One region of the Oceanobacillus longus genome, then DNA from elsewhere that is predicted to be linked to it. Evidence: riboswitches for the same ligand, from Rfam matches in the RefSeq annotation. Region 1 holds a riboswitch; the other holds the start of a gene.
What was found. Region 1 has a riboswitch for FMN ahead of ACFOUV_RS07805 (ECF transporter S component). Riboswitches for the same ligand answer to the same signal wherever they lie in the genome.

Region 1 (15,857 bases):
AGAGCATTTGCCCATAGTCAGGCAAATGCTCGAATGTTATTTATTATCGTTTTTCTGGATCATCATTGATAAGTGGATCTGTATCATCGATAGTCTGTTCCGTAGACTTATTAAGATTCACTTCTGTATCTTCCATCAGATCTGTTACATCAGATTGTTTCGCTTTTTGTTCTTTCACGGATGTTTCATCAATCGTGTTATCAAACTTACGTAAGTATTTGCTTGCAAAATCTTTTCCGCCAAGTCCAAATGCAAGACCGAATGCTAAAGCTACACCACCAAGGATGAGGATAAATGCTGCATTAACAATAGTCGGAGCAATTCCAAGTTGTGTCAGCGCCATAAATCCAGCTAATACAAAAATGGCATACTTCGCAAAACCGGCCAGCGCATTAGCAGCAGGACCATCTAGGATATTTCTCAACAGCTTTTGAACCATATTTCCCAGGATAATCGCTACTCCTAGAATTAGCACTGCAGCAAGCACATGTGGAATATAAGCTGTAATTATAGTAGCAATTCCTACAAGGAAGTCAAGCTGTACAAGATTCAATGCCTGTACGGTAAGGAAAAATACAATCAGTATTTGTACGATATATCCTACAATTGTAGAAGGTATCATTATATTGGACGCTCGGTTACTACTGCCAACATTTAATTTAGAAGATAATCGATTGAAACCTAGTCGTTGTAAATAATCTTCCACAAACCCACCAATCAGCTTACCTAACCAAACACCGACAAGAACAAGTCCAATTGCAACTAGGATACTTGGAATCATGTTCATTATTGTGTTCAGCATCGCAATAGCCGGGTCTGTAATTCCTCTTAGTTCAAGTTGTTCAAGTGCAGCAATCGTAATTGGAATCAAGATTAAGATAAATACGATATTACCTACAAATGCCGCAAAGCTTGTCCCTTCAAACAATTTGGTAAGCTTCAGGCGATCAATCAGTTTTTCGGAACCAACGGCATGCAACAGATTCGTTACAATACGCTGAACAATTTTAGCTACAAACCATCCTACTCCAAAAATAATGGTTGCTGCAATCAATTTCGGAATGAATCCAAGGATCGTTGCCAATAAGCCACTAAATGGTTCTGCTACACCTTGAATATTCAGTGCATCAAGAACACCTGGGATGAACAACAGTAAAATTAGATAAAATACGATCTTACCAATTGTTTGTGTATATTTTTGTATATCTGTTTCTGTTTTTGCCAGCTTAAATTTGAAAAGCAAATGTTGTAAATTGACTTTTTTGCTTCCTTCAACAATTAACCATTGGGCAATACTCGCAATAACCCATGCTAGTAAAAGAATAAGTGCTGCGCTTAGAACTGCGGGTATAAAGTTCAGTAATGTAGAAATAAGTTCAGAAAGTGGATTTGCAATCATATTCAGATTCAATACATTGAAGAACAGAATGAAGACAACCACTAGAAGTATGTAATAGACCACTCTTCCAATGAGCTTAGCTGCGTTTACTGGTTTATCACTTGTACGGTATTTGTTTATTAATTTATCGTCCCAATCGGTTTTTTTCAACGCTTTTTCAACTAAATTCCCGATTAATTTGGCGATCAACCAACCTACTAATAAAACAATGAGTGCTACTACAAAATTTTGCAGTCCTTGCATAAAACTACCCGACAAATAATCGTTCATAAAATTGTTCATACATATCAAGCTCCCTTCAAGTATATACCTATGTATACCTTAAGAGAGCCTGCTTGAAACATTTAATATAAATCGATTAATTTACTACGCACCAATTTATTCGAAGCGTTTCTAGGAATTCCTTCAACAAAATGTATTTCTTTAGGCAATTTATACTTTGCCAAACGTTTTTCGGCATAGGTGTAAATGGCCTCCACGGTTACTTCTTTATGTTTGACGACGTATGCGATAGGTACTTGCCCCCACACATTATCTGTTTTTCCAGCAACGCCCACTTCCCGGATTTGTTCCATACCGCTAAGCACACTTTCAATTTCGGATGGATATATGTTCTCCCCACCTGAAATAATTAAATCCTTGCGTCGGTCCACGACATAAAGAAATCCTTCATCATCGAGATAACCCACATCACCTGTTGCTAGCCAGCCATTGTCGAATAATTTACTATTTGCATCCTCATTTTTAAAATAACCATTCGTCACCATAGGGCCTTTTACGAGAATTTCCCCTACTAACTCATCTGTAGTTTGTTCAATTTTCAATTGTGCAGGGAATAGTGGTTTTCCAGCTGATCCAATTTTCTCCAGAGCATCTTTCGGTCCCAGCGTTACAATTTGAGAAGCAGTCTCCGTCATGCCATAGGATTGAAATACAGGAATTTTCTTCTCCTTTGCTCGTTCCAACATTGGCTTTGGTGCTGGTCCACCACCTAGAAGCATGCACCGAAGTGTTTTGGGATAGCTTTCATCACCAAGTCGATCCATCAAACGTTGCACCATCATAGTGACGACCGAAACAATCGTAATTCCTTTGTTGATAATGGCTTGATGTACTGCCTCGGTGTCAAATTTTTCCAAAAGATAGACTGGCATGCCATAGATTACACTCTTGATTGATGTAGATAATCCACTAACATGAAAAATTGGAAGTGGTATCAGCCATTTATCATCTTTATTCAAACCAAGATTCAATGCTGACCCAATTGCACTCCACCAATGATTGCCATACGTATGCAGCACCCCTTTCGGAAAACCAGTTGTGCCAGAAGTGTATATAATCGTAAAAGTATTACCCAAATCTAACTCCGATTTTAAAGTTACCTCTTTTCCTGGTTGTGCTTCAATATCGGAAAATGATTGAATGTGATTTACGTTTAAAGTTTGACATGATTCTTTTAAATGATCTGCAGTAATCAAAATGGAAACTTCTGCATCTGTCACTTGATAATTAAGCTCTTCGGCAGTCAGCCGAGTATTTAATAGAACGCCAACAGCACCTAAATAGCTTAATGCATGAATGGCCACAATCATTGGGATCTGGTTCGTCGATAAAATTCCAACATGACTTCCCTCAGAAACTCCACGTTGTGCCAGTTGCTTAGCAAAGCGCTGACTTTTTTCTTTTAAAATTTTAAATGTAACCGTGCTGCCATCTTCCAACTCCATTGCAATTGCTTCTGGAGATAAATCAGCTTGCTTTGTTAACCAATGTGGTATAACTTCTGCCATTATGTTGATTCTCCTTACTTATATATAGTGACCATGGATGGATATAACGAATCGAGAGCTAATACCACTAAAAACAAAAACCTTTGCCCAGGTTAGCAAAGGTTTTCGTATGTGCATCCATCAATGGATCAAGGGAAACGCGGGAATTGTTTAAAATCCGGTTTTCTCTTTTCTTTGAAAGCGTCGCGTCCTTCTTTTGCTTCATCTGATGTGTAGTAAAGTAATGTCGCATCTCCACCAAGTTGCTGCAAACCAGCGAGCCCATCTGTATCCGCATTAAATGATGCTTTAAGGAAACGTAGTGCAGTTGGTGATTTTTCTAGAATTTCTTCACACCACTGTAATGTTTCTTCTTCTAGTTTTTCAAGTGGTACGACGCTATTAACCATACCCATTTCATATGCTTCATCGGCATTGTACTGGCGGCATAGGTACCAGATTTCACGTGCACGTTTATGACCGACCATGCGCGCAAGGTATCCTGCGCCATATCCAGCATCAAAACTTCCCACTTTTGGTCCAGTTTGTCCAAAAATTGCGTTGTCTGCCGCGATGGTTAAATCACAAACAATATGCAATACATGCCCACCACCGATTGCGTACCCAGAAACCATTGCAATTACCGGTTTTGGAATCTTACGGATTAAGCTTTGTAAATCAAGTACGTTCAAGCGCGGAATATTGTCTGATCCAACATAGCCACCATGTCCGCGGACAGATTGATCTCCTCCGGAACAGAATGCTTTATCTCCATCACCAGCGAGTACAATTACACCAATTGATGAGTCATCACGTGCATCTACAAACGCATCAATCATCTCCTGAACAGTCCGTGGTGTGAATGCATTGCGTTTTTCGGGACGATTAATAGTTACTTTAGCTACTCCATTATATTTCTCATAAATGATTTCTTCATAATTCTTCACATTTTGCCATTCTACAGTCATTTCAGGTTCCTCCTAAAAATAGATTTTATGTAGTTCTTCAATCTAAGCCAGTATTCGCATTTATAAATCCTATTACTATCTTACCAAAAGTTTCGGGTTTTTCCACGTGAATTGCATGTCCTGCATTCTCACATACAATCAGATTACCTGATTTCAAATGACTTTGCATCTTTTTATTAATCTTTACAAATTTAGGGTCAAGTTCTCCGGTAATCAAAAGCACCGGCATATCCAAGTTTTCAAGATGAGACCATAGCGATACTTGGCTGCCTGTTCCCATTGTACGAAGGGATAATGCCAATCCTTCAGAAGTATGAGAAAGTCGTTCCGAACGAAGCTGTTCCTGAACATCGGGCGCTAAACGCTTTTGTGTATGAAACAAAGAAATGTCCTGCCAATAATTCACAAACAATGGTACGCCATCCTGTTCAATTCGCTCGGCAAGCACTTCATCACTCTCCTTGCGCAACCTTCGTTCCCGAACGCTTGCAATTCCTGGTGATGCACTTTCCAAAACGACAGAACGCACTCGTTCCGGATATAACCGGCTGTATGACAAAGCAGTACGACCGCCCATGGAATATCCGACTAGATGGAAGGACTCCAATTGAAGTGATAGAAAAAGTGAATGCAAATCTCCGCAGCACTCCTCCATCGATTTGAGCGAAGGGGTACGGGTTTTACCATGCCCTGGCAAATCAATCGTAATGATTCGATAGCCGGAACCAAACGCATTGATAAAAGATTGCCATGTAGCTGAACTTCCCGTAAACCCGTGCAACATCACAACCGGAAATCCCTCACCTCGTTCCTCATACCAATAGGTTACATTTTCTCTGGAAAAATACAAAAATATCAATCCCCTTCTTGTAAGATTCCCTTCTCAATAGCATGCCACTTCGCACGATGCCATTCCACATTTTCGTTACGATCTGTTTTTACTTCAATAACGGAAAGACCTTCGTGCTGGTAACTTGTATATAGCAGTTCCTTTAAATGATCCTCTGTTGTCGCTAGAGCATATTCCCCACCATACATGGTAATGGCATTTTCGAATTCAATATCCACTGGTGTGCCGAAAAGTGCTTCAAAATGCTTTTTGTCGTTCGACTGAGGTAAAAAGGAGAAGATACCTCCACCATTATTGTTTACCAGTAAAATCGTAATGTTAAGCTTGTAATGCTTTGCGGCCAGAAGTCCATTCATATCATGGAAAAAGGATAAATCGCCTAATAATAAAGTAACCGGCTTGCCTGTGGTTGCCGCACCAACACCACTTGATATCATACCATCAATACCATTGGCACCACGATTTGCAAGTATCGAAATGTTCTTCGGTGTCGTCATTAGGAACGAATCCACATCCCGAATAGCCATACTATTTCCGACATATAATGTACTGTCTTCTGGGATTACATCGCACAATCCTCTTACAACTTCCCCTTCTGTTATTGCCGCTTCCGTGCCGCTTAACAGATGTTTTTTAGAAATACTGTTCATTTCCTGCCAACGATTCAACCATCCTGTATCCACATCAAATGCAGCAGATCCTGCAATCAAATCCTCACAAAGCATAACCGGATCCGCAAAAATGAATTCCGTTATATTTCCAGTCGGTTCGCGGTAACCCGTATAATTTTCCACTAAGTATTGCTTAGAATCTTTGTTTTCTTTCACATAAAAAAGGTATGCCTTTGAAACAGGCATGGCACCAAACCGAATAATATAATCTGGCTTCAATTGTTCACGGATCGATTTATTTCTTAAAAAAGCATCATAGGATTCAATAACCTGATCTTTATGATGGCTGCCTGTACGTACTTGTGATAATGGATCAGCCAAAACAGGAAGACCCCAAATACGCGCAAGTTCAGTTACTGCAGAAGCAAAATCCGGATCCGTTTGCGGTCCACAAACGATAACACCCTTTTGACCATCACCCAATGTTTTAACAAGTTGTTGAACGTGTTGCGCTGCCAATCTTTTTTTTCCATCAAAGACCGGATTAACGGATTGTGTTTGTTGTTGTGTAGCAGGAGATTCCCATAAATTTCTCAAAGAAAAGTCTGGGTTGAGCGGTTCCCGAAATGGAAAGTTTAAATGAAGCGGTCCAGGGTTTCCTTCCTGTGCCATATACACCGCTCTTGCTGCTTTATTTCTTGCATAACCAAGCATTTCAGGCGTACCTTCAGGCAGTGCCATTTCATGAAACCATTTCACATAATCACCATACAATTTAATTTGTTCAATTGCCTGTGGTGCACCAACATCACGTAGCTCATGCGGGCGATCTGCTGTTAAAACTATCAATGGTACTCTACTGTAATGCGCCTCGACAATAGCAGGAAAATAATTAGCTGCAGCTGTTCCGGATGTACAAATAAGTGCAACCGGCCGATTCGTTTGTTTCGCGATTCCCATTGCAAAAAATGCTGCAGATCTTTCATCGATAATGACCCATTCTTTGATGGAAGAATGCTCCGTAAATGTCAATGCAAGCGGCGTAGATCGGGAACCGGGTGAAATTACTACATCCGTCACTCCACTTTTTGTTAACTCATCTACAAAGTTTGCTGTATATCTTGATAATGTTTCTATATGGTTCATCTAATGTTTGCCTCCTAAAACAGATAGCATAGGCACAAGCTTAATTTTTGTTTCTTCATATTCACTGTCTGGATCGGAATCTTTCACTACGCCACACCCTGCAAAAAGGGATGCCTCGTCACCTTGTATGAGAGAAGAGCGTATCGCCACAGCGAACTCACCATTCTGATTACTATCCATCCAGCCAATTGGTGCCCCATACCACCCACGGTCCAAAAGTTCCTCTTCACGAATGAATGCGAGCGATTCCGTACGTGGTGTCCCACCAAGCGCTGGTGTAGGATGCAATTGCTTAATAATATCAAAAATACTGTAGCCATTTCTTAGATTTGCCGTCACAGGTGTGTATAAATGCTGTAAATTACGTAACGGATAGATGACTGGCTCATCCGGAATATTCACTTCTGTACAATAATCCATGATTGCGTGTTTGATCATTTTCACAACGAAATCATGCTCTTGTCGATTCTTCTCGTCATGCAAAAGGTCATCACTAATTTTCCTATCCTCTATTTCTGTTTTCCCACGGGAAGCCGTACCTGCAAGACACGTGGATAAAAGCTTCGTTCCCTCCAGTTTTACAAGTCTTTCCGGAGTAGCTCCAACAAAACAATCTTCATCCATTTCATAGGCGAAGATATAGCTGTTTGGCTGTGTGTTTAAAAGATTCTTTAGTACGGTTGAAATATCTGCTTTCTGGTTGAATTTTAACCGGACTTCCCGGGCCAGTACGATTTTCTCCATATTGCCTTTCCCTATTACTTCCGTAGCTCTACGAACACTGTTTTTCCATTTTTCCGGATCTATCTCTTTCACCTTGGTAATTTTCAATCGATCGGCTACTCGTTTATGATTGAAAATAAGCTTTCTTTCCATCATCTTTAAATCATCTGCCAGCTGCTTGGCATGATCATTCTTTTTCACATAAATATTTATTGTAAAATAATAGCTTTTATCATATTTTGTCAGTAGAAATTCAGGTACTGTAAAGTTACTCGGTTTGAACTTCTTCCATAACTTCGTTGGTTTCTTTTTTGGATCAAAAGACATGCCGCCAAGTACAACGACTCCAGTCCCAGGAACGTCATATGGATTATGAACGAATGCCTTTTCTAATACGGAGTTCCATTGTTTTTCCGTTTCCTCAAATCGTGATTTCTCTGCACTGATTTGGTGCGCGCTTCCAGCGCCTACAAGCAGAAACTGTTGGGATGAGCTTGTCCAAAATGTGCGATTTCCTCCAATTTGCTTAGCTGCATCAAAGAAACAAAGCGGATCCGTTTCTTCTATTTTTTTCGTTATACTTACAAGTCTGGTATCATCTTCTGTCTGAAGTTGTTGTATAGCCTCATTCAGTATCGATACTACTTGTTTTTCCTTTATATCAATCATCTAAATTAACCTCCGTCATGTCCTGAAGTCAGAGACATCCTACCTTATTTTATGCTCTTTTCGTCAGTTTCTCAAGAAAAGCCTTCAATTTCTACAAAAATTGTCAGCAGAACCGTTCGGAATAGATTGACAGGCCTCTTGTATTTCCCTAAAATTATACTGATTGGCAGAGATAAATCAGGGGGAACAAATACATGCAGTCATCAGATAATAATACGATTAAACAGGCTTTAAATGAACGTGGTGGTTTTCACGTTTGGTGGCGTCTATTGCGCCCACATACACTCACAGCATCTTTTGTTCCCGTTTTTGTTGGAACGATGATCGCTTTTAATGAAGGATCCATTGATTGGTTATTATTCCTCGCTATGTTAGTTGCATCCATACTTATACAGGCAGCAACGAATATGTTCAATGAATACTACGACTTTGTACGAGGTTTAGATACTGATGAGTCTGTCGGTATTGGCGGTTCTATTGTTCGGGACGGTATTGCACCGAAAAGAATCCGGAATTTGGCATTTGGTTTCTATGGCATTTCCATTCTTCTCGGCATCTATATTTGTATGACTTCCAGTTGGTGGATTGCAGTTATTGGTTTAGTTTGTATGGCTTTCGGTTATTTATATACTGGAGGGCCGCTTCCTATATCCTATACCCCATTTGGAGAATTATTTTCAGGCGTATTAATGGGAACAGTAATTATTGGCATCACTTACTTTATACAAACCGGTACTGTTACAGCTGAAATGGTTTGGATTTCTATTCCAATTTCAATATTCATCGGAAGTATCAATTTGTCCAATAATATTCGTGACCGTGATGGAGATAAAATAGGCGGCAGGAAAACAATCGCTGTGTTAATTGGCAGAGAAAGATCCGTCACCTTGCTCGCTTTTTTAATGATTATAGCCTATGTAATCACTGGAATCTTGATTATTATCGGGAATTTGCCTCTTTGGTCACTGATCACATTTTTTAGTGCTGTGAAGGCCCGTGAAGTTATTAAGAAGTTCCGAGGTAAAACAGAAGCAATTGAAATGATGCCTGCCATGGCAGCGACCGCAAAAACAAATACGATTTATGGTTTCCTTTTGGGTATTTCACTCCTTCTGGCAGCGTTTATTTAATTCTACGTGCCAGAGATGAAATAAGCGCCTCCGTAACGAAAGGAAGGATGGAATTATGAATCAACTTAGTAATGAGAAGCTTGCATATTTCAAAGAAAAACTCTTACAAATGAAAAACGAGACGGAGCAGGAAATCCATTCCAATAGCAATCAAAGTCCAAATGAATCAATCCAAGAACTTGCTGATTACGATAACCACCCAGCTGATATGGGTACTGAACAGTTCGAACAGCAACGTGACGCGGGATTGGACCTTATGCGGCAGGATCGTTTAAAAGAAATTGAAGATGCACTTGATCGGATAGAAAATGGCTCCTATGGTCTTAGTGAAAAATCAGGCAAACCAATTCCAGAAGAAAGACTGGAAGTAATGCCGATTGCCAGAAATTTAGTTGAAGAAGAGAACTAGTTTGAAATCACCCTTTTGAACATGGGGTGATTTCTTTTTGTGAAAAAAAAAGCCAACCTCATCTGAGATTAGCTTTCTGATGTTAACTTTTGTCGTTTATATAAATCTTGCTTGTTGGCTTTCTATCCAGCTGCGCATTTTTATGAATATTGGTACAAATAGTAACGCAACAACAATTCCTTTAATTATATTAAATGGAAGTACACCTACCAATACGGATGTCCAGATTACTTGATCAGTCATTTCCCAGCCCATAAACCAACTATACGCTGGGAGGATAAAGAAGTAATTAAGCACACTCATACCTACTGCCATGATGACTGTTCCAGCCACTAATCCGGAAACAATGCTTTTAACACCATTAAACTTATGATAAAGCAACGAAACAGGAACAACAAACATGACCCCGGCAAGGAAATTAGCTGAAACTCCGATTGGATCACCTGCTCCCGATACTGCTAAATAAAGGATATTTTTCACCGCTACCACGATAACACCTGCAATCGGGGAGAAAATGAGTGATGCCATTAATGCTGGCACATCACTGAAATCTATTTTTAAATACGGTGGTAAAAATGGTAGTGGGAAGTTAATAAAAAATAAGACTAGTGAGATCGTTCCCAACAATGCTAAAATAATAAGTTTTAATAAATTTGATGATTGCTTTTTTGTATTTTGCATCATCCTATTCCTCCTTCATCTTATCGATTCCGCTCTCGTGATGAAGGATTGCTACCCTGAACTTTACCGAATAATCACAAAAACCCTAAAGCAAATAAGGGCTTTAGGGCTTTAGGGTTTTAAATTCATCGGTAAATAATGGTGTAAGGATACACCAAAATCAGGCTCGACATCTTCTCCCATCCAGACTGTAACTGTCGGTCCTGGAATTGCACCAGGTCAACCATATAGCAAAGCTGCCATACCGTTCGCGGACTTTAAGTAATTATACTTATCACCGCCGGTCGGGAATTTCACCCTGCCCCGAAGATTGGAATCGATTATTTAATTGTTTAACTATATTATACTAGATCTTCACTAGTTTGCAAGAAAAATAATTAGAAATCTCAGCCAAAAGTAAAACAAACGAAGAGAGTGTGGAAAAAAACTCTCCCACACTCTCTTCGTTTGCCTACTACTAATTCTTACTTTTAACCTTTTCCGTTACCTTTGCCTTTTCCTTTACCTTTTCCATTGCCATTACCTTCATCTTCTTCATCGCCGATATATAGCTTTCCTTCCGCTTGATCGCGTGTTTCATTACCAAATTCATCTACTGCTTTTACTTCTACAACTGCACCTTCTGCAGTTACATTACTTGGTACTGTCCAATAACCTACATAGGTTCCATCAGATGTTTCCATCATTGGAAGTTCTGTAGCATTGGCAACTCCAAGATTTGTGAGTGGCATATGGATCATAAATGAAGCATCTAACCCTGGCTCGCTTTCAAACTCAATCATGACACTTTCACCAGCTTTAAGATTGACATCTTCTGTAGGTGTTAAGTTTGAGATCTCAGGAGCAGTGAAATCTGCTCCGATGACTATCGATTCAGTTGCTGTATTTCCAGCTAAATCTGCTGCAACAACTTCAATTGAATTTTCGCCTTCATCAAGCAAGATACGTTTAGAGTAGCTTCCATCTTCAATAGCAGCTGCTTGACCATTCACTTCTACAAAGTCAAGATTTGCATCAGCTACAGTACCTTCAACTGTTACTGTTTCACGAGTAGTTTGATCTCCATCTGCAGGAGAATCAATTGTTAGGTCTGGTGCTTCTGTATCCAGAGTAACTGTCACTGTTTCAGATTCACCAACTACTACACCGTTTAATAACGTTAATGCCTGGAATTCATTATCTCCTTCTGTCAGTTCAGTTGGGAACTCAAAAGACCCATCGTAGCCAACTTCAACAGATTCAATTTCTTCTCCATTATTCAATAACTGAACAGTTGTTGTTGCAGAAGCAGTTCCTGCTACTGTCAACTCCGTTTCATTCGTAATGAAGTCTTCTGCAGGTGTAGTAATTACAGGATCATCTACTCCATACGCTAAACGAGCACGGATCATATAGTTACCTTCCGCTGCTGGAGATGGTCCCCATGCACCACCAACATATTGATAGCTACGTTCTGCATTTGGTCCATTTTCATCTGTTGCAAGTCCTGGTACATTTGGATTTGCTCCCGTTTGAATGTATACCATATAGAAGTCACCATCAACTTGAATAGAATGTTCGGTTAGGTCAACAACAGTCCACTCATCTAGGCTTCTGATTGCCTCTGCATCAACCGGTCCAGCTAATTTTTCTCCTGGTGTTCCATCCGGACCTGTAGCATCCCAAACTTCTACAGCAAATTCAGTTCCACCTGGTGTTGGCCAGTCGGTACCATGGAATTGGAAAACACCATCCGTTACGATAGCAGATTCCTGTCCTTCAGGTAGGGACATTTTTACTGCCCATCCATTTCCAGCGTCATAGAATGCACGTGCATTCTCTGCACTTCCATCATCATAACCAATTTCTCCGCCAGGAACCGTGTAGAATGGTTCCAGTACCACATTTACTTCAGCGTCTGAACCATCAAGATCCACTTCAACCTCAGTTCCATGATATCCAGCTGCAAGAATTTTCAATGTGTACGTACCCTCGTATGCAGTCAATGCGAAACTACCACTAGTATCTGTTTCGATAGGTTCAATAGTTGCATCTTCTACAAGAAGCACTGTTGCACCTTCGATTCCTTCTCCGGTGTCTTCATCAGTAACCGTACCACTAACCGTGTATTGATCAATTTCTTCCAATATAAAATCGGCTACCGCAGTTCCGTCTGCTTCGATTGATACGGATTGTTCTTCCGATTCAAAACCGTAAGATTCTGCTACAACTGTAAACTCACCTGCTGCATGCAGTAAGGAATAACTTCCATCTTGTGGGTTCGTGTTTACCGAACGCCCACTTTCAAGCACGCTTACTTGTGCACCTAATGGTAGTAGTGTTGGATGAATTCCTTCATCACTCAATGAAACAGATTCATTCCTTGTCATGACAGGCTGCATTTTATCTGGATTAACTTTTTCCTTTTTAGCTTCTTCACTTGGACCGATTACGCCGAGTGAAATTGGCTCTTCAGCTTCTACTATTCCCAATGATGTATCTGATAATGCTACATCATCAATATACCAGCCATCTCTTAAAACACTACCATCTGTATCAAGGTTGAAACCAATGTAGACACGTTCTCCGCTATATTCGGAAAGGTCAATTTCAACTTGTTCCCATCCATCAGATGTGTTCGTCAGTCTTAATAGTTGTGTCCAGTTTTCCTGATCTGTTGAAATGAACACATGACCATAATCCCAGTTATTTTCAATGTTATACCATTGTTCAAACTGCAGGAAGGATTCTCCTTCAGGCAAATCGATTGGAGGCATAACTAGTGTTGAATTCTCATTATTGCTATACGTTCCTTCTGTATTTGTCGCATAGACATTTTCACCTGAAACAGCTTCTCCTGGTCCAGAAGTTGGGATACCACGATTCCAGCTATTGTTTTCACCGAATAGTGTCCAGCCTGCAGGAGCCGTTTCAAAGTCTGCAGAATAGCCTACCGTGATACCAGGATGAACTGCAACCGTATATTCATCACTGATTACTTCATTTCCGCCAAAGTCATTAATAACGATTTGATAGGTAAAAGAATCACCAGTTATATCTTCCCCAGGAATGGTTGCAACATATTCGCCGGATTTAAAATCTCCTGTTACTCGAGATGCTTCAATAGATTGTCCATCACCATAGATAACCTCTACAGAATTAACACTAATATCATCTGTAGCCTGAATGCTTAAATCAAGATCCATGCCTTCATATGTTTCTATTGGTGCCTCATGCTCAAAAGTAGGAGCTTCCGTGTCTTCCCCTTCTTTTGTTACTTGTCCTTCTAATGTTCCAAGACCAGTTACTAGAGATGAAACAGCGTCATATGCATTAACAAGACCATATCCATACCCCATGTTTGGAGCCTCAGGATAAGTGCCATCTGTTAATGGTGTCGCTGTACTCATAACTATTTCTTCCAATTCATCAACCGTTAAACTAGCATTCGCTTGAATCATAAGTGCTACTGCACCAGAGACTGCAGGTCCCGCCATTGATGTACCATTCCATCCACCTTCATAGCCACCACCTGGTACCGTTGAACGAATGTTCACACCAGGAGCTGATATATCCGGTTTAATATCATCTTCATATGGTGAAGGTCCTTCCAATGAAAAGCTAGCTAAATTGTCATTAATATCTGTAGCACCAGTTGCGAATGATTCTGGATAGTTTGCTGGAGTTGCAATTGATCCAGGACCACCTGGGTTAGAGAACGTAGTATTACCTGCAGAGAATTCAGGGAAAATTTCCGCCGCTCTCCAAGAAATAACTACATCACGGTACCATTCATCAAGACCTGGTCCACCACCCCATGAATTATTGACAACATCCGGAGCCATAGAAGCGTCCCCACCAGGTGCTAAGATCCACTCAGCAGATGCTAATAAATCTACATCTGTTCCTCCAGCTGCAGTGAAAGCTCTAGCTGAAATAAACTTAGCTCCAGGTGCTACACCGACCTGATTCGAACCATCTGGCTCACTACCTACCATTGTACCAGTTACGTGTGTACCATGCCCCTGGTCATCATAAGGAACATCCTGACCTGTTGTTGCATCAAACCAGCTGTACGTATGATCTACCTCGCCAGTTGCAGCATCATAGCCACGATATTTATCGGCTAATCCTGGATGATCATGCTGAACACCAGTATCGATACTTGCTACAACAACACCTGAACCATCAAATCCCATATCCCAAACACCAGGAGCGCCAACACGTTCTACATTCCACTCTACGTTTGCAATATCAGAATTTGGTGTTTCTGCATCTTTGGAAACTGTTGTATACAGTTCACGTGTTTCATTGGGTAAGATTTTTTCAACTTCAGAAAATGTAGCGATTTTTTCCGCTACTTCTTTTGTTGCTGTTACTGCCAAACCATTGACAATGTGATAAGATTTGAGATTTTCAGCATTTCCATTTTCTATTTCCTTTTCCAAGAATTCCTTTACATTATGTTGGGACGTTAAGGACGTTGCTTTCAATTCAGCAATTACTGCAGAGCGCTGAATATGTTCTGCTTTTTGTGCTGAAAGACTTTCCTTTGCCGCACTTTCCCTAGCTTCACTAGCCACCTTCTCTACTTCTGCTGTTTCTTTAAATTTAACAAGAAAGGTAACTTTTTCATCATCATTAAATTGCTTCATCAGCCGGTCATTTACTTTAACTTCTGCTACCTTATTGGAATCATTTAGTGAGTAAGACGATTTGCTATTCGATTCAGCAAGCGCTACACTTGGTGCAATTAAAGAAAATGTCATTAAAAATGATGCTGCGATACTAAAAGCTTTCACTTGACGCCTTTTCTTTAGTCTCAAATCTTTTCCTCCCCTCAATTTTTAAACCAATGCAATACCAGCTGAAAATACGACATTAAAACGCACAAAAAAACACCCTAGCCTCCTTTTCAAATGCGAACACTTATCATGTCGATTTAAAGCCACTGTGGTGTGAGTGCAAATTCTCGTTGATAGTGCCAGTATAGTAGATAAATAGAAAGGTTAGTGTCGAACTACGTCGAATATAATCCGAATTTTTAAAATTGATAGATTAGTATGAATTTTTCGTATTTTATTCAACTAATATCAACCACTAAATAGCATGTAATTACCTGTAAGCAAGGGTTTATAAGGGATTTATTAGTTATCTAGTTAACAATTTATTGATAAAATGATTATATAAACCTACTTATATTTTAAAGAATGATAGTATTTTTCTAGAACTAGGAAAAATAGGACTATGTATAGCGTATAGATTCATTCGTTCTTAATAAGAAATGGTTCAATAGTCGGGATTCGAAATATAGGTAGTACTTTTGTTGCAACGAGTAAAAAAGCGATAGCGTCCACTTTATTGGACACTATCGCCTTTTTGCTTAGACTCTTTTGTAATTTTTGTTTTTAATCCTCGCAATTGAGATAAAATGCGAAGTAGGATATGTCTCTTCAGCGACCGCTCTGGGAAATACACTACGCTTTCCGCGGGCGGCTGGTGAGCCCCTTCATGCTAGCGCAT
Region 2 (4,681 bases), on a different contig from region 1:
TCTGTTGATTCAACAACGGCTTGAAATAATTGGTTCATCATGGGGTGGTCATCACGAATAAAGGATAAAGAATCCAAAATAGAAGTATGTTTATGATCATGCTTATTTGCTGTAGAGAATGCGATGGCGATATCACCACTGCCATGATCTATATTGCTTCCGGTTCGAGCGAGTCCTGCTGCACAACGTGTGGCAAGGCGTTTTAATTGACGGTCATAAAGTGGAGCATCGGTGGCTATGATCATCATAATAGAACCATCAGGAGTGTCTTGATTTTTTTTCTTCCAGTCAGCAAATAACGCATCATCACTTTTACCAAAATTACTTACAACCAGGCAACCGACAGTATAATCGTGCTCATCAGCTGAAACAACGCGTGAAGACGTACCGATACCACCCTTATACCCGAAACATTGCATCCCTTTTCCCGCACCAACAGCACCTTCTTCGACTGGGTGTGTCGTGGCATTATGAATAGCTTCTACCGCATGATCTGGCGTGATTGCTTGAAGTCGAATACTATTCAAAAAGCTGTCGTTACATTCCCCGACTACAATATTAATCGTTCCAGTTGTATCACCGATTTCTTCATTTTGTTCCAACATATATTTTAACGCGCCTTGCTTAACGGCTCCAACACTGAACGTATTCGTTAACATAATAGGAGATTCCAATAGTCCGATTTCCTCAATTTGCACGAGGCCTGCAGTCTTACCAAATCCATTGATAACGGAACTTCCAACAGGCAGTTTTTGCCTGAATATATTCCCGGAATGAGGGAGAATAGCAGTTACACCAGTACATATTGTATTTTCTTCGTCGACTTTTTCAAATAACGTAACATGTCCTACTTTTACATCCAGGACATCGACAATACAATTATTTTTACCTTTTTGTAATTTCATAATAATCTCCTTTAGTGGGAATGAGATTGAAGTGAATAAAAGCTTTATTATTTTCCCCTTTTTATAGTGATTATGCATTATTTAAGTATTATTATAGCAAATCTGTTGGGAAATGATTATATTTTTGAATGTAAATAAGTAACTAAGGAAAACTATCTATAACAATTTAGTGGAGGGTCAAAATGAAGAAAATACTTTTTATAACAATTTTAACTTGCATATTTCTTTGGTCCACAGGCACAATTTTGGCGGATTCAAACGGTACCGAGATTGGAGATCAAGCACCTGATTTTGAATTGATGACAATGACTGGTGAAAAGGTAACGTTATCTGACTACAAAGGGAAACGAATCATGCTAAATTTTTGGGCTACCTGGTGCCCGCCGTGCAGGGAAGAAATGCCTGATATGCAGAAATTTTACAAGGATAAGGATGCGGTTGTATTGGCAATTAACTTGACTGACATGGAAAGGAATAAAGATCAGGTAACACAATTTGCTGATGAACTCGGGTTAACATTTCCCATTTTGATGGACGAAGAAGGAGAGGTTTCCACTTTGTACAGAATAAGTCCAATCCCAACAACATATATGATTGATTCGAAAGGTGTCATTCGTTATAAGGCATATGGTGCATTGGACTATGAACGTATGATTGCGGAATATGAAAAGTTGCAATAATATCTTTTGCATTTTGGGACATACCCTGTTAATTTTTGTAAATAGGTTATAAATAAGAAAAAGTACTGTATCTCCTTCGCCAAAGATGTTATACTATAAAAAAATCAATATGCAGTATTCCTTCGGGGTCGGGTGAAATTCCCAATCGGCGGTAATGAAGCATTGCTTCTAAGTCCGTGACCCGTGCGGTTTTTAAACCAAGCGGTGGATCTGGTGAAACTCCAGAACCGACAGTTAAAGTCTGGATGAGAGAAGGGATTTTAGGCATGCAATTTGATAGTAGCTATCGTATTTTTGCACGATTCTATCGTTGTGCAAGTATTTGGTATCACTATTAATATTCATGCACATTAAAATTCTAACTCGAAGCCTCTGAAGCTATTTTTCAGAGGCTTTTTTAATACGCCGAAGATAAGTTTAATTTGCATTAATAGGTAGGAGAGGAAGATGTAAATGTTCACGGGGATTATTGAGGAAATGGGAACAGTGGAAAAGATGCAAAACGTTTCTGAACAAGCTGTTCAGCTGACAATTGGATCTAAAAAGGTACTCGAAGACGTGAATATTGGAGATAGCATCTCCGTTAACGGAATTTGTCTAACAGTAACGCATTTTTCAAAGAAAAGTTTTCAAGTGGATGCTATGCCTGAAACAATCCAATCAACCTCATTACAATTGTTGAAACCAGGTTCACAAGTGAATTTGGAACGGGCAATGGCTGCTAATGGAAGGTTTGGAGGTCACTTTGTTTCCGGTCATGTAGATGGTACAGGAAGAATTATCGAAAAAAAGAAGCAAGAAAATGCGGTTTATTATGACATTCAAATTCCTGAAGATCTAGCTCCATTTCTAATGCATAAAGGATCCATTACGGTTGACGGAACAAGTCTCACACTTTTTGGCGTTCATAAAAATATATTTACAATCTCACTGATTCCACACACGATGGCAGAAACGGTTCTTGGTGGAAAAGGCAAGGGTGATATCGTCAATATTGAATGTGACATGCTAGCCAAATATGTTCAAAATATGCTAAGGACTCAGCAAACAGATCAAGGCGAAGGTATAAACGAAAATTTTCTTAAAACGAATGGTTTTATGTAAAAGGAGGAGGATTGCAAATGATTCATACAATAGATGAAGCTATAATTGAATTGAAAGCTGGAAAACCAGTTATTGTAGTAGATGATGAAAATAGAGAAAATGAAGGTGATTTCATTGCTCTATCTGAAAAAGCAACACCGGTAGTTATTAATTTTATGATCACACATGGTAAAGGATTAGTCTGCACACCAATTCAAGAAAATCTTGCTAAAAAAATCGGACTTCCGATGATGGTTGCTAACAGCACAGACCCACTTGGAACAGCTTTTACAGTATCGATTGATCACATAGATACGACTACTGGAATCAGTGCAGTGGAAAGGTCAAACACCATACAAGCTTTGACAAGTCCGGAGGCAGGCATAGCCGATTTCAAACGTCCTGGACACGTATTTCCGCTTATTGCAAAAAATGGTGGAGTACTGACTCGCTCAGGGCATACAGAAGCGGCTGTAGATTTAGCAATCTTAAGTGATGCTTTCCCATCAGGTGTCATTTGTGAAATCATTAAGGAAGACGGTGAGATGGCGAGATTACCGGACTTAGAAGTAATGGCAGAAAAATTTGATCTTAAATTAATTACAATTGAAGATTTGGTTGCCTATCGGAAAAAGCAAGAATTAATTCATAATTAGAATAGGGAGATGGAATAAATGGGGAACACATATGTAGGAAATGTCGTAGGTACAGATTTAAAAATTGGAATTGTAGTGGCAAGGTTTAACGAATTTATTACAGGTAAATTACTGGATGGGGCATTGGATACATTAAAAAGACACGGTGTTGCAGAAGAAAATATTGATACAGCCTGGGTGCCGGGAGCATTTGAACTTCCGTTAATTGCACATAAAATGGCTAATAACAGTAAGTATGATGCTGTTATTACATTAGGAACGGTAATACGTGGCTCAACACCCCATTTCGACTATGTTTGTAATGAAGCAGCAAAGGGAGTTTCCAATGCATCGATGCAAACTGGTAAGCCTGTCATCTTTGGTCTTTTAACTACGGAAACCATTGAACAAGCAATCGAACGTGCTGGAACAAAAGCAGGCAATAAAGGAGCAGACGCAGCAGTAACTGCAATTGAAATGGCAAACATGATAAAAATGATAGAGAATTAATTCCATATAAAGTCGGGAAGTATATAGTTCTTCTCGGCTTTTTGTATGGAAAATTACTGGAGAGTAAGATAAACTACTAGTTAGGGAATTTTTACGACCGGAGGAGATTACAATCAAACTTTTAGTTGCACAACTTGTTATTGTGGCGTTGGTGTGGGCGGGGATGGCTTCCTTTTTTACAGATATGAATGATATAAGCAAGATCATATTCTATATCGTTACATCATGGCTGTTGTTTTTAATTGTTATCATTGTGAAAGCACTGATAAAGAATCGATCGAGTAAAAAGAACGAATAGCTAATAAAAGCGTGAGGAAGGTTTAACTATGCTTACAATTGAAAATTTACATAAATCTTATGGTGAAAAAATACTTTTTAATAATGTAACCTGTACAATTGCAACACATGAAAGAATTGGATTGATCGGTGTCAACGGTACTGGGAAATCAAGTTTTTTAAAAGTAATTGCAGGATTGGAATCACCAGAAAAAGGCATGATTAAGCATTCGAAAGATTATCATATCGAATATCTTGCACAAGACCCTGTTTTAGATCCGGATTTAACGGTTATCGAACAAATTTATTATGGAGACTCTGCAGTCATGAAGCTGATGCGCACGTATGAAGCGGCATTGCTTAAACTTCAAGAAGATGCTGAAAATACCGATAATCAAGCTCGTTTGATGCAGGTACAGCAGGAAATGGATGCTGAAGAAGCTTGGGAAGCAAATACGGCGGCGAAAACGGTGCTGACCAAACTAGGGATCACTGATTTCGGAAAAAGAATAACCGAACTTTCTGGTGGACAAAAGAAAAGGGTAGCAATTGCAAAAGCTCTTATTCAGCCGGCGGATTTATTAATTCTTGA

Region 2: another riboswitch for FMN. It lies ahead of ribE (riboflavin synthase); the one in region 1 lies ahead of ACFOUV_RS07805 (ECF transporter S component).

The regions. Positions count from the first base shown of each region.
Region 1 covers NZ_JBHSAO010000006.1:22,052-37,908, forward strand. Annotated here, with positions in the region: gene ACFOUV_RS07765 (mechanosensitive ion channel) at 44-1,681, opposite strand; gene ACFOUV_RS07770 (o-succinylbenzoate--CoA ligase) at 1,744-3,189, opposite strand; gene menB (1,4-dihydroxy-2-naphthoyl-CoA synthase) at 3,318-4,136, opposite strand; gene menH (2-succinyl-6-hydroxy-2,4-cyclohexadiene-1-carboxylate synthase) at 4,174-4,986, opposite strand; gene menD (2-succinyl-5-enolpyruvyl-6-hydroxy-3-cyclohexene-1-carboxylic-acid synthase) at 4,992-6,743, opposite strand; gene ACFOUV_RS07790 (isochorismate synthase) at 6,744-8,135, opposite strand; gene ACFOUV_RS07795 (1,4-dihydroxy-2-naphthoate polyprenyltransferase) at 8,330-9,265, shown strand; gene ACFOUV_RS07800 (hypothetical protein) at 9,321-9,674, shown strand; gene ACFOUV_RS07805 (ECF transporter S component) at 9,771-10,355, opposite strand; FMN riboswitch at 10,523-10,670, opposite strand; gene ACFOUV_RS07810 (S8 family serine peptidase) at 10,826-15,103, opposite strand.
Region 2 covers NZ_JBHSAO010000018.1:534-5,214, forward strand. Annotated here, with positions in the region: gene ACFOUV_RS18125 (DmpA family aminopeptidase) at 1-905, opposite strand, end outside; gene ACFOUV_RS18130 (peroxiredoxin family protein) at 1,088-1,585, shown strand; FMN riboswitch at 1,700-1,846, shown strand; gene ribE (riboflavin synthase) at 2,039-2,689, shown strand; partial or broken gene ribB (3,4-dihydroxy-2-butanone-4-phosphate synthase) at 2,707-3,309, shown strand; gene ribH (6,7-dimethyl-8-ribityllumazine synthase) at 3,343-3,813, shown strand; gene ACFOUV_RS18150 (ABC-F family ATP-binding cassette domain-containing protein) at 4,140-4,681, shown strand, end outside.